DNA from 3 places in the Paenarthrobacter sp. NPDC091711 genome. Region 2 is predicted to be linked to each of the others. Evidence: predicted binding sites of a transcription regulator. Region 2 holds the regulator's gene; each other region holds the start of a gene.
The links. The regulator LexA, encoded in region 2, represses DNA repair genes until DNA is damaged. The targets are predictions, from matches to a motif close to TCGAACANNTGTTCGA.
Positions count from the first base shown of each region.

Region 1 (3,959 bases), on a different contig from region 2:
AGGCTGCCGTCCACCCCTTGACTTTCAGCCCTCCAAGAGGCGCAGGATGGTGCGTGCCACTGCGGCGGTGTCAATGTCCTGCCCTTTCCTGGCTGTCAGCAGGTGGAGGGCCAGGCCGTCACTGTAGTCGGAGATTGCTTCCGCCCGGCTGCGTGCTTCAGCTATGCCCATCGACTCGAGCAGTTGCGCCAGGGCCTGTACCAGCCGCTCGTGCCCGGCAGCGACCACTTCGGGTTGGTCGAGGGCGAAAACGAACCGGGCCCGGGTGAGTTCGGCGTTTTCCCGCGCGAGTCCCATGACCGCTCCGGCGATCTGCTCCGCCAACGTCACTACCGACGTCGGGATGTTCGTTCCGCCTTGCTGCAGCAGGAGGCGGTCACGTTCTTCAACGCGGTCGACGGCGGCGCCCATCAGCGCGGCACGGTTGCGGAAATAGTTCGAGGTAGTTCCGACGGCGACGCCGGCTTGGGCGTCGACGGCCCGGTGGGTGAGCCCCTTGAGGCCCTTGGCGGAGACGACGGCGAGCGCGGCATCGGCAAGTTGAGTGCGTCGGTCTGGCATGGCGAAAGTCTAGCTTCACCCCCTATCACCACTACAAATGTAGTAGTACAGTGTGCTCATGGAAAGAGTGGACATCATTGGTGGAGGAATTGCCGGACTGGCGCTCGCTGGGAGGCTGGACCCGGGCAGGTTTGACGTCACCGTGTATGAGCAACGCCCCGAACTCCCGGCAGTCGGGACAACTCTGGCCATGTGGCCGGCTGCCCAAAGGGCCTTGGCCGAGCTGGGGATCCTGGGGGCCGTGAGGAGTCGTGGGTCCATCATCAAGGCCGGCGCCCTCCGCAGCCCCTCCGGGGATCCCATGCTCTCCATGGAGGGAGAGGGGCTGGTTGGGGTGTCCCGGCCCGAACTGCTGAGGCTGCTGGATTCCGCAGTTCCGGACACGGTGTCCAGGGAGACCGGGCGGGTGGACCGCCTACCGTCCGGCGCCTGGCTGACTGTAGGTGCGGATGGGGTCAAGAGTATTGTCCGACGCGACTTCTGGGGCCAGCGGAGTGCCGCCAGGCCTACCCCATTCCTTGCTGTCCGCGGAGTCATTCCCGGAACCCCGTCCGCTGAAGACGTTGGCGAGTACTGGGGGAGGGGCGAGATTTTTGGCTTGGCACCCGCGGGTGATGGAACCAACTGGTATGCCTCCTTCAGGTCTTCCCTTGGTCCGGACAGGGTTGATGTTGCAGAAGCACTTGAGGTGGCACGGACGCGTTATGCGCAGTACTCTCCAGCTGTTCGGAGTGTTCTTTCCACTGCAACTCCGGGCAATTCGCTGGCCCAGAGGATCTGGACTGCACCTCCCCTTAGGCGCTATGCGCAGGGCAACGTGGTGTTACTCGGGGACGCCGCACACGCCATGACCCCCAATCTCGGCCGGGGTGCCTGCGAAGCCCTGATCGATGCTGTGAACCTGGGCAAGCTGTTGAACGAGCAGCCCTTGAAGGAAGCTCTCGCAGCCTATAACCGGGAGCGGGTGTTGCGCACCCAACTCCTCCGGGTTGCTTCTTCGCTCATGGGTGGCGTCGCCCTCGCCCAGGGTGCACAACCGTTTCGCGATGCACTGGTGAAACAGGCGGGCAAGCGTTCCAAGCGGACCGACGCTCGGAGCGGTATGTAGGGGACCGTGGGCCGGCGACGACTTGAACCATGGATAGGTTTTGCCCGGATCGCGGCGTAAACTGAATTATTCGAACATACTTTCGAATAGTTTCCGCGTGAAGAGGTGAAGAGATGGGGCTGTTCAGTGAATCAGTAAGTGTGAGCTGCACAGACACCGGCCAGCCGCTGGAAGTCCAATGGAAAGGCACGCAGTACACAGTCACCAACGAACCTGTGCGCTGGTATGAACGACGCCAATGGTGGCTTGAAGAAAGCCGCGCACCCCTGGGAAGCGGAGCCGGCCTGGTTGACCACGAGATCTGGCGGGTACAACTGCAGCCCTCCTCCGCTGAACCGGAAACCAGCCACTCCATCACCCTCGATCTGGTCCGGCACCTGGGCAGCGGACGGTGGAGACTCCTGCGCATCCACGACGCCGCACCAGCACGTGCAGTAGAACCCGACGAAGCAGCGTGAAACCTTGAGCTTCACCCATCTGCACGTCTCCACAGCCTTCAGCGCACACTACGGCGTCTCCTGGCCCGAAGAACTCGCCCAAGCCGCCGCAGCAGACGGCGCCACGGCGCTCGCCTGCACAGACCGTGACGGCCTGTACGGCACCATCAAACACCTCAAAGCCTGCATGGAAGCAAACATCGACCCCATCGTGGGTGTTGACCTTTCAGTCTTCGACGACGACGGCGACCACCGCACCCAAGTCGCGGGCCGCGTCGTCGTCCTCGCCCACGGCAACAACAACGGTGCAGGCTACAAGGCACTCTGCCGCCTGGTCTCCGACGCACACGCAAGAACCTCAGGAAAAGCCGGGGGAACGGTCCCCGTGGCAGTAACCAGGGGAGAGCTGGCATCAAGAACCCTTGATCCCGCAACCCTCAAGCCAGTGCTGACCGTACTGATCGGACCCGACTCTGATGTTGGCCAAGCCATGGGTGGACGTAAATACCTCCGGCCCAGAACCCTTTTCAAGCAATGGATCGACGCCATGCCACCGGGAACCATCGTGGCCGAAGCAGTTTCCCACCTCAGCGCACCCGGAGAATCACTGAGTACCGCCCAGGCAGTACGAATGCTCAAGCTTGCGCTGGAACACAACATCCCCGCCATTCTCAGCAACGCCGTCCGCTACTGCGCCCAAGACGGAGCTGCAACCGCCGACGTCCTCGACTCCGCACGCACCCTCAAATCCCTACCAGAACTCTCAGCCGCACCCATGCTCCAACCGACGGGGCAGGGCTGGCTGAAAAACGCACACCACATGCTCCAACTCGGCAAAGAAATCATGAACGCGGCAGGCCAGGGGAAAGCCGACCTCAACAAACTTCTCGCCAACACAGAGGCGCTCGCCGACAAATGCCGCATCGATCCCATCCTGGACATGGGATGGAAGAAACCAGTAGTCCCGGAAGCCTCCATCATCGGCATCGACCGTGACCCCATGGTGGAACTCACCCAGCGCTGCGAAGCCGGAATCACCAAAAGGTTCCCCGGCATCAACGGGGAAACTGAGAAACGGGTGCGCTCGCGGTTGGTGCATGAGCTCGGGATCATAGCCAAACTGGGTTTTGCTTCCTACTTCCTCACGGTGGCTGAGGTGTCCAGGATGATCCTTGATATGGGTGTCAGGGTTGCTGCCAGGGGGTCCGGCGCTTCCAGCCTGGTCAACTACCTGATCGACATCAGCCAGGTTGATCCCATCAGCCATGACCTCATTTTTGAACGGTTCCTTTCGGGACGCCGGTCAACCCTTCCTGACATTGATATCGACGTTGAAAGTGCCGAAAGGCACAACGTCTACCGCCGGATCTTTGATCGATTCGGCGCCGAGCGGGTCACCCTCATGAGCATGCAAAACGGTTACCGGGCGCGGGGTGCAGTCCGTGACGCAGGGATGGCCCTGGGCATGCCGGACGAAGAGGTCGGTGAAATCGCCAAGCAACTGTGGAGATTCTCTGCCCGCAAGTTCCGGGAAGCGCTGGTGGAGAAGCCTGAGCTTCGGAATTTTGCCGGGCGGGTGGAGCAAGGTGCGTTGGAGGAGAACCAGCAGTTGGACTTGTTGGTGGATCTTACCGAAAGGCTGGATCGCCTGCCCCGGCATATCTCCATGCATCCTTGCGGCGTGATTTTGGGAGATGCCACGCTCCTGGATCGAACTCCCGTCCAGCCCAGCGGGTTGGGTCTGCCCATGAGTCAATTCGATAAACATGACATGGACCCCATGGGGATGCTCAAACTCGATGTCCTGGGGGTGCGGATGCAAAGCGCCATGGCATTTGCTGTGCGTGAGGTCA
Region 1 covers NZ_JBIVTF010000001.1:108,308-112,266, forward strand. Annotated here, with positions in the region: gene ACIQH5_RS00570 (TetR/AcrR family transcriptional regulator) at 25-561, opposite strand; gene ACIQH5_RS00575 (FAD-dependent monooxygenase) at 614-1,669, shown strand; gene ACIQH5_RS00580 (DUF6504 family protein) at 1,783-2,127, shown strand; gene ACIQH5_RS00585 (DNA polymerase III subunit alpha) at 2,132-3,959, shown strand, end outside.
Region 1: a site for LexA is predicted at 1,740-1,755, ahead of ACIQH5_RS00580 (DUF6504 family protein). Genes of this name have one in related genera too.

Region 2 (3,959 bases):
GGGGCGGCCGGGACTGGCGACTAACTGTGACGCCCGACCATCGGCTTTCGCGGATGCTGAACGGATCAGTTTGCAGGGACGAACAGCTGCTGGCCGGGCAGAATGCGGCCGCCCCGGAGGTCGTTCAGCTGGATGATCTCGGCGATGACATCACGGGGGTCCCGCTCCGGAGCAGCTGCACCGGCGATGCCCCACAGTGACTGGCCCGGCTGCACCGTGACCGTGACCGCAACAGGCGGACGCAGTTGGGACTGCGAGTCCGCGGCCTTTGCCGGGGAGTTGATGAAACCGGCGAGACTCAGCAACGCCGCCACCAACAGCATGGCCGGGATGCCGAAGAAGACGATCCGTCCCCGCCGGGTGAGACGCAGGCGGGCAGGCGCCTGAGTAGTACGAAAATCAGCGAACGTAGTGACTGCGGACATGAGCTGAGCCCTTCTGAGCTATTGCCAGGCTCCGGAGTACCGGTGCTCGGCTGCCAATTCTTGGTGTTCCCGTCCCCTGACCCCCGATGTTCGAACGCTTTGTTCGAACATCGGACTTCAGCATCAGGTTTATAGAACACATATTCGAACCTTGCTATGACATTTTTAGCACTTATCAACGAACGGTGTCGAGACTCGCTAGAACAAATGTTTGATAAACGCCTGTGCCTGCCCTACGTTTGAGGGAAGAAACAGCACTGTTTCAGTGGAACAGGAGGGTCTGACATTTTTTGCAGACCCGACAACCCCGGGCACTCATCCGGGCGGAATGAAAGGCATTGGCGAACATGGCAGCGAAAGCCACAGGCGGCGGGGCACCCCTGCGGAGCCAACAGCCTCAAAAGAGTCCCAAAAGCCTGACTGTCCGGCAGAAAAAGATCCTGGAGACCATCCAGCGATCGGTCAATGACAACGGCTACCCGCCCAGCATGCGTGAAATCGGCGACACCGTGGGTCTAGCCAGTTTGTCCAGCGTCACGCATCAGTTGTCCCAACTGGAGAAGCTTGGGTACCTCCGCAGGGATCCCAAGCGTCCACGCGCCATGGAAGTACTGATGCCCTTGACCCTTGATGGCGGATCCATTCCCGGCGTGGAAGCTCCTACCACCCTTCGAAGCGCGGGCGGTCTTGCCGTTACCGAACTCGCCAGCGCCAGTGATACCGCCATGGTCCCGTTGGTGGGCCGCATCGCGGCCGGTGGCCCCATCCTGGCTGACCAGACGGTTGAAGACGTACTTGCACTCCCCCGCCAACTTGTGGGACATGGCGAACTGTTCATGCTGAAGGTGGCCGGCGATTCCATGATTGATGCCGCTATCTGTGATGGCGACTGGGTAGTGGTCCGGCGCCAGAACGATGCCATCAACGGCGACATCGTTGCCGCCTTGTTGGATGACGAAGCAACGGTGAAGACCTTCCGCCAGCGGGATGGCCACACGTGGCTGCTCCCACAAAATACCCAGTACGAGCCCATCCTCGGAGATCAGGCCACCATCATGGGCAAGGTCGTTTCCGTACTGCGTTCCCTCTAGGCGCCCTACGGGGCTTCGCCTCAGAACTTTCCCCGCAGGGTTTCCCTGCGGGGCTTCACTGCTGCCCTTCCTAGGGGGCCTTGGCTGACCCCAGACGCTCCAGGACACCACGCACCACTGTCCGGTCCGTCGTAGCCCAGAACGGCGGCAGGGCAGCACGCAGGAAGCCCCCATAGCGCTCTGTTGACAGCCGGGAGTCCAGTACGGCCACAACCCCTTTGTCTCCTGTAGAGCGGATCAGCCGGCCTGCGCCTTGAGCCAATCGAATGGCAGCGTGGGTGGCTGACACGGCCATGAACCCGTTACCGCCCGATTGGGCCACTGCCCGGGAACGGGCGGTCATCAGGGGATCATCAGGACGTGGGAAGGGTATGCGGTCAATGACCACCAGACGGCAGGAACCACCCGGTACGTCGACACCTTGCCATAGTGACATCGTTCCGAAGAGGCACGTGTCAGGTTCGTCCGCGAATTGCTTCACCAAGGCCGCCATGGTGGATTCGCCTTGGCAGAGGATATCCACGTCCAGCCGGAGCCGCATGGCATCGGCGGCTTCTTCGGCTGCACGCCGTGAAGAGAACAGGCAGAGCGCTCCGCCCCCGGAGGCGCGGATGAGGTCTTCCAACTCGTCCAGCGCCTCAGGCGAGGTACCACGGCCTGGCTTGGGCAGGTGTTTTGCGACGTATAAGACCCCTTGTTTGGGGTAATCAAAGGGCGATCCGACATCGATCCCGGTCCAGCTCGGTGCGCCTTCGCCAATCAGGCCCAGACCACCCGCGGCTGGCTCAAAGGCCGAGCCGATGGCCAGCGTGGCGGAGGTCAGCACTACGGTGTGTCCGGCAAAGAGTCCCTCACGAAGCCGCCCTGCAACACTGAGCGGGGCGATGTTAATCAGGGCCGGAGCCGTCTCGTCCGGTGGCGAGTAACCCTGCTGGGGGTCGAACGTGCTGTTCCGCGAGAACCAGACCACTTCGCGGTTCTCCTTGGCGGCCAGCATCCGCTCGCACAGTTCCAGGATGAGCATGAGCCGTGAACGGGCGAGCTGGCGTCCGCCGTCCACGGCGTTGGAGGAATCGGTCTTCGAATCCGAGAGCGCCGCGCGTGTGGCGTCCCGCAATTGGTCCAGACAATCGAGCTGTTCGTCGTTGAGTCCGTTGGGCAACAAACCGTTGGGTACTCCGGCTATTGCCATGTCCAAGCTGTCCGCAGCGGCGTTGAGGGCGTCCACGGGGATGGCCGTGTGCTTGCGGGCACTGGATGCTGCCGCGTGGACCATGGCAACTGACAACTGCCCTGAAACGGCACCGGTGACCCGATCCTGAAGCTCGTGCGCCTCATCAACCACCACCACGTCATACTCGGGCAATACAGCCAGGCCTTCGAAGGCACTAACAGCCAGCATGGCATGGTTGGTGACCACGACGTCGGCCTCGCCGGCCCTTGAGCGGGCCAGCTCGCTGAAGCACTCTTCCGCCACGGGGCACTTCTGGGCACCCAGGCACTCCATGGACGTCACGGATACTTGCCGCCAGGCTCTGTCCGTCACGCCAGGCATGAGTTCGTCGCGGTCTCCGGTGGTGGTCTTCTCCGCCCATTCCCGGAGACGGACCACTTCCTTACCCAGCTGCGATTGTGGTCCGCCCATGGACGCGGCGAAGTGAGGGACGCTGGTGTCCTCCCCCAAGGAGAACAGCTGTCCTTCGGAGGGCTCCTCACTGGGGAACCCGCCTTCGAGTTTCTGCAGGCACACGTAATTGGCCCGGCCTTTGACCAGCGCCACATTAACGGGCCGCTCAAGGGCAGGGTTGATGGTCTCCAGCAGGCGGGGAAGGTCCCTGCCCACAATCTGGGTCTGGAGTGCCAAGGTGGCGGTGGACACCAGGGTCGGTTTGTTGCTGTCCATGGAATGAGCGATCAAGGGAATCAGGTACGCCAGAGACTTACCCGTTCCGGTTCCCGCTTGAACCAGCAGATGTTCCCCGGTCTCGATGGCCCGGGTGACATGCTTGGCCATCTCGTGCTGGCCGGCACGGCTTTGTCCGCCCATGCCGGCAACAGCCCGGTCCAACAACTCGAGGGTGGCTTTCTCCCCCTCCGACTTGACGGCGTCCGCCGCCACCTTCTCAACCATTACTGACGAATGACTCCAGCTCGGCGGCCAGGCCTTCGCGCACCATGACAACTACACGGGTCCCGTTCTCCTCATGCTCAAGGCTGAGGATTTCCGAGTCGGAGTTGTGCAACTTGTTGATCATTTCTCCGCGCTCGTAGGGAATGAGCAGTTCAAGGCGCACCCCAGGCCGGGGAATGGACCGGCTGATGTCTTCGAGCAGTTCCGCGATGCCCTGCCCCGTACGGGTGGACACCACAGCATGGCGGGGTTCTTTCTGCTTAAGACGCTCCACCACAAAGGGATCAGCTACATCAACTTTGTTGAGGACGA
Region 2 covers NZ_JBIVTF010000015.1:46,265-50,223, forward strand. Annotated here, with positions in the region: gene ACIQH5_RS18535 (LysM peptidoglycan-binding domain-containing protein) at 66-425, opposite strand; gene lexA (transcriptional repressor LexA) at 773-1,516, shown strand; gene ACIQH5_RS18545 (ATP-dependent DNA helicase) at 1,587-3,647, opposite strand; gene hflX (GTPase HflX) at 3,640-3,959, opposite strand, start outside.

Region 3 (3,959 bases), on a different contig from region 2:
CGACCCGGCAACGGACCTGGACGGAAATCCCCAGCAGACTTTTGGTGGGCTGGATATCACGGTCCGCAGAAATGCTTTTGGACGGCAACGCGAGTCCTTTGAAACCGATCTCGATTTCAAAGGCCTTGATTTCAGCGCAGGGGAGTCCGGCGTGGATCCTGTCCACGCGGTATTTATCCGTGGCCCCTGGGTGGAGCGTGTGGGGCCGGATGTGGAAGTCCTTGCCCAGGTTGACCCCGACCACGCCAGCCACACGGCCACTTTGCATGGAGTGGCTAGAATTGTTGCAGTGCGTTCCGGCCAGTTGCTGGCTACCTCCTTCCATCCGGAAGTGACGGGAGAGAAACGCGTGCATGAACTCTTTATTCGAATGATCAGAGGAGAAGCGTAAAGCATGTCAGGCCACTCCAAATGGGCGACCACCAAGCACAAGAAAGCCATCATTGACGGCAGGCGTGCAAAGTCGTTCGCGAAACTGATCAAGAACATCGAAGTTGCTGCCCGCATGGGTGGCCCGGACCTCGCCGGCAACCCTGGCCTTGAACTTGCTGTCACGAAGGCCAAGAAAACTTCGGTTCCCAATGACAACATCGATCGCGCCATCAAGCGTGGGGCCGGGCTCACCGGTGAAGTGGTGGACTACACCGAGATTATGTATGAGGCCCGCGGTCCGCAGGGTTCGGCGTTGTTGATTGAATGTCTGACCGACAACAAGAACCGCGCTGCTTCCGAGGTGCGCCTGGCGATCTCACGTAACGGCGGCACCATCGCCGATCCCGGTTCCGTGAGCTACCTGTTCGCCCGCAAGGGTGTTGTTGTCCTGCCCAAGAACGGCCTCAGCGAAGACGACATCCTGATGGCGGTCCTGGAAGCCGGAGCCGAGGAAGTCAAGGACAGTGGTGAGAACTGGGAAATCCACTCCGAGCCCTCTGACCTTCAGGCCATCCGCGACGCCCTGAAGGAAGCGGGCATCGACTACGACACCGATGAAGCCGAGTTCGTTCCGTCCATGCAGGTGGACCTGGATGTTGACGGAGCCAAGAAGTTCATGAAGCTCGTGGACGCCCTCGAAGAACTGGACGATGTCCAGAACGTCTACAGCAATGCGGACCTCAGCGAGGAAGTTCAGGCCGCCCTCGACGCCGAATAGTCGGCTAAGACGCAGCGCGCAATTCTTTCACTCAGCAGGTTTACAGCCACCAGGAAGGCCCGGACTTGACTCTTCGCGTATTGGGAGTCGATCCGGGCCTCACCCGTTGCGGCATAGGTGTAGTGGACATTGAGCGGAACCGCAGGGCCACCATGGTGGCAGTTGGAGTGGTGGGTACCTCTGCTGAGCTGACGCTGGATCAGCGGCTTCTGGTCATTGCCCAAGCCATCGATGAGTGGCTGGACCTGCACAAGCCGGACGTGGTCGCCGTCGAACGTGTTTTCTCGCAGATGAATGTCAGCACGGTGATGGGTGTCGCCCAGGCTTCAGGCGTGGTCATCGTGGCGGCCGCGCGTCGTGGGATCCCCGTCGCGATGCACACGCCTTCGGAAGTCAAGGCGGCAGTCACCGGCAGCGGCACTGCCAACAAGGATGCCGTGACCAAGTTGGTGACCAAGATTTTGCGCCTGGATGCTCCGCCGAAGCCGGCTGATGCTGCAGACGCCCTGGCACTGGCCCTCACCCATGCATGGCGCGCAGGCAGTGGAATGGGCCCGGCCAGCGGCGAGAACGGCAAGGGCGGTCTCACTCCCGCCCAGAAAGCCTGGGCTGACGCTGAAGCAAAAGCGCGCCGCAAGCGGTGATTGTCAGCTCCCCTTGCTAGGGTATTCGTAGATATGTTCGGATAGTCCGCTTCGGCCGCAATACTGACAGCAGTATTACGGCAACCAAGCAGGCAGTATTTCAGGAGCCGGGTCTTGATCAGTTTTCTCCGTGGAACCGTAGCCCACGTTGGTTTGTCCACCGCTGTAATCGACCTCAACGGTGCGGGAATGAGTGTCTTCGCCACGCCGCAGACCTTGAGCCACCTCAAAACGGGGACTGAAGCCAAGCTCTTCACTTCCATGATCGTTCGCGAAGATTCCCTCACGCTGTTCGGTTTCGCCGACGACGACGAACGCGAAGTTTTCGACGTCCTCCTCAGCGTCAGCGGGGTTGGGCCGCGTTTGGCCTTGGCCGTCCTGGCCGTCCATGAACCGGAGACCATCCGAGTGGCGGCGCACACCGGTGACAGCAAAACGTTCACCAAGGTGCCGGGTATCGGCCCCAAGGTGGCCGGCCGGATTGTCCTTGAGCTTGCCGGTAAGTTGGTTCCCCACGGAACCGGAACCGGTGCTGCTCCGGCCGCAGCCCCCAACGCCGAATGGAAGCCCCAGGTAGTCGCAGCCATGACCAGTCTGGGATGGTCAGAGAAGGACGCCAACGGCAGCATCGACAAAGCCATGGCTGACTCTCCGGAACTCGTCGACGCTGGAAATGTGGCCCAGATTCTCCGGGCCACTCTGCGCTGGCTGGGCCAGGACGGGGCGCGCGCAGGCAATCGTGTAGGCAGCCGTGGCTGAGCAGTCACTCGTCAGCGGGGGAGAGGAACCGGAAGAGCGGGTCATTGAAGCCGCGCTCCGTCCCAAGAACCTGCACGATTTCGTCGGACAGCATCGGGTCCGCAAGCAACTTGCCTTGGTACTGGAGGCCTCCAAAATGCGTGGTCGCAGTGCCGATCACGTGCTGATGTCCGGGCCTCCGGGACTAGGCAAGACCACCCTTGCCATGATCATCGCAGCGGAGATGAACGCGCCGCTGCGTATCAGCAGCGGGCCCGCCATCCAGCACGCGGGAGATCTCGCCGCCATCCTTTCCTCCCTCTCAGAGGGTGAGGTCCTGTTCCTTGACGAAATACACCGCATGTCCAGGCCGGCGGAAGAAATGCTGTACATGGCCATGGAAGACTTCCGCGTGGACATCGTGGTGGGCAAGGGCGCAGGTGCAACTGCCATTCCATTGGAGCTGCCGCCTTTCACGCTGGTGGGCGCCACTACACGGGCAGGTCTTCTCCCGGGTCCGTTGAGGGACAGGTTTGGTTTCACCGGGCACCTTGAGTTCTATTCAGTCGCAGAGCTCGAACTCGTCCTCAGGCGCTCTGCGGGGCTTCTGGACCTGAAGGTGAACTCCGCGGGCTTCACGGAGATAGCCGGCCGGTCCAGGGGAACGCCGCGTATTGCCAACAGACTCCTGCGTCGGGTCCGTGACTGGGCGCTGGTTCATGGCATTGAGCAGATCGACGCCCGATCCGCTTCAGCGGCCCTGGATATGTATGAAGTGGACGAGCGTGGCTTGGACAGGCTTGACCGCTCGGTTCTTGAAGCCCTGATCACCAAGTTCAACGGCGGCCCCGTGGGTTTGTCCACTTTGGCTATTGCCGTGGGCGAGGAACCCGAAACGGTGGAGACCGTTGCTGAGCCGTTCCTGGTCCGTGAAGGGCTGTTGGGACGCACGCCGCGTGGCCGGATCGCGATGGCATCGGCGTGGACCCACCTTGGTTATGCTGTCCCGGCCGGAGTCTTTGGCCAGGAGACACTGGCGCTGTTCGGCGAGGATGAAAACCACGCCGAAAGCGTGGATACGGTCGGTTAGCACCCTCTGTTCACCTTTTCCCTCTAGACTGGTATGACGCTCGGCACGTTCGAGTCCTCGGTCAATGCCCGCTTTGCGGATCTGCCAGGGACGTTGCCGTGAACCAAAACGTAAGTACAGAACGGAACTTCCCTGTGGATCCAATGACCATATTGCTGTTCGTCATGCTTGGACTCTTTGTCTTCATGATGTTCCGCCGCAACAAGAAGACCCAGCAGCAGCAGGCTGAAATGCAGTCAAAGTTCGCGCCGGGCGTCGACGTCATGACCAGCTTCGGTCTCTTTGGCCGCATCGTGTCCATCGACGAAGCCGAGAACAAAGTCGTGATCGAACTCTC
Region 3 covers NZ_JBIVTF010000001.1:124,392-128,350, forward strand. Annotated here, with positions in the region: gene pdxT (pyridoxal 5'-phosphate synthase glutaminase subunit PdxT) at 1-391, shown strand, start outside; gene ACIQH5_RS00635 (YebC/PmpR family DNA-binding transcriptional regulator) at 395-1,150, shown strand; gene ruvC (crossover junction endodeoxyribonuclease RuvC) at 1,216-1,794, shown strand; gene ruvA (Holliday junction branch migration protein RuvA) at 1,909-2,553, shown strand; gene ruvB (Holliday junction branch migration DNA helicase RuvB) at 2,546-3,622, shown strand; gene yajC (preprotein translocase subunit YajC) at 3,766-3,959, shown strand, end outside.
Region 3: a site for LexA is predicted at 1,820-1,835, ahead of ruvA (Holliday junction branch migration protein RuvA). Genes of this name have one in related genera too.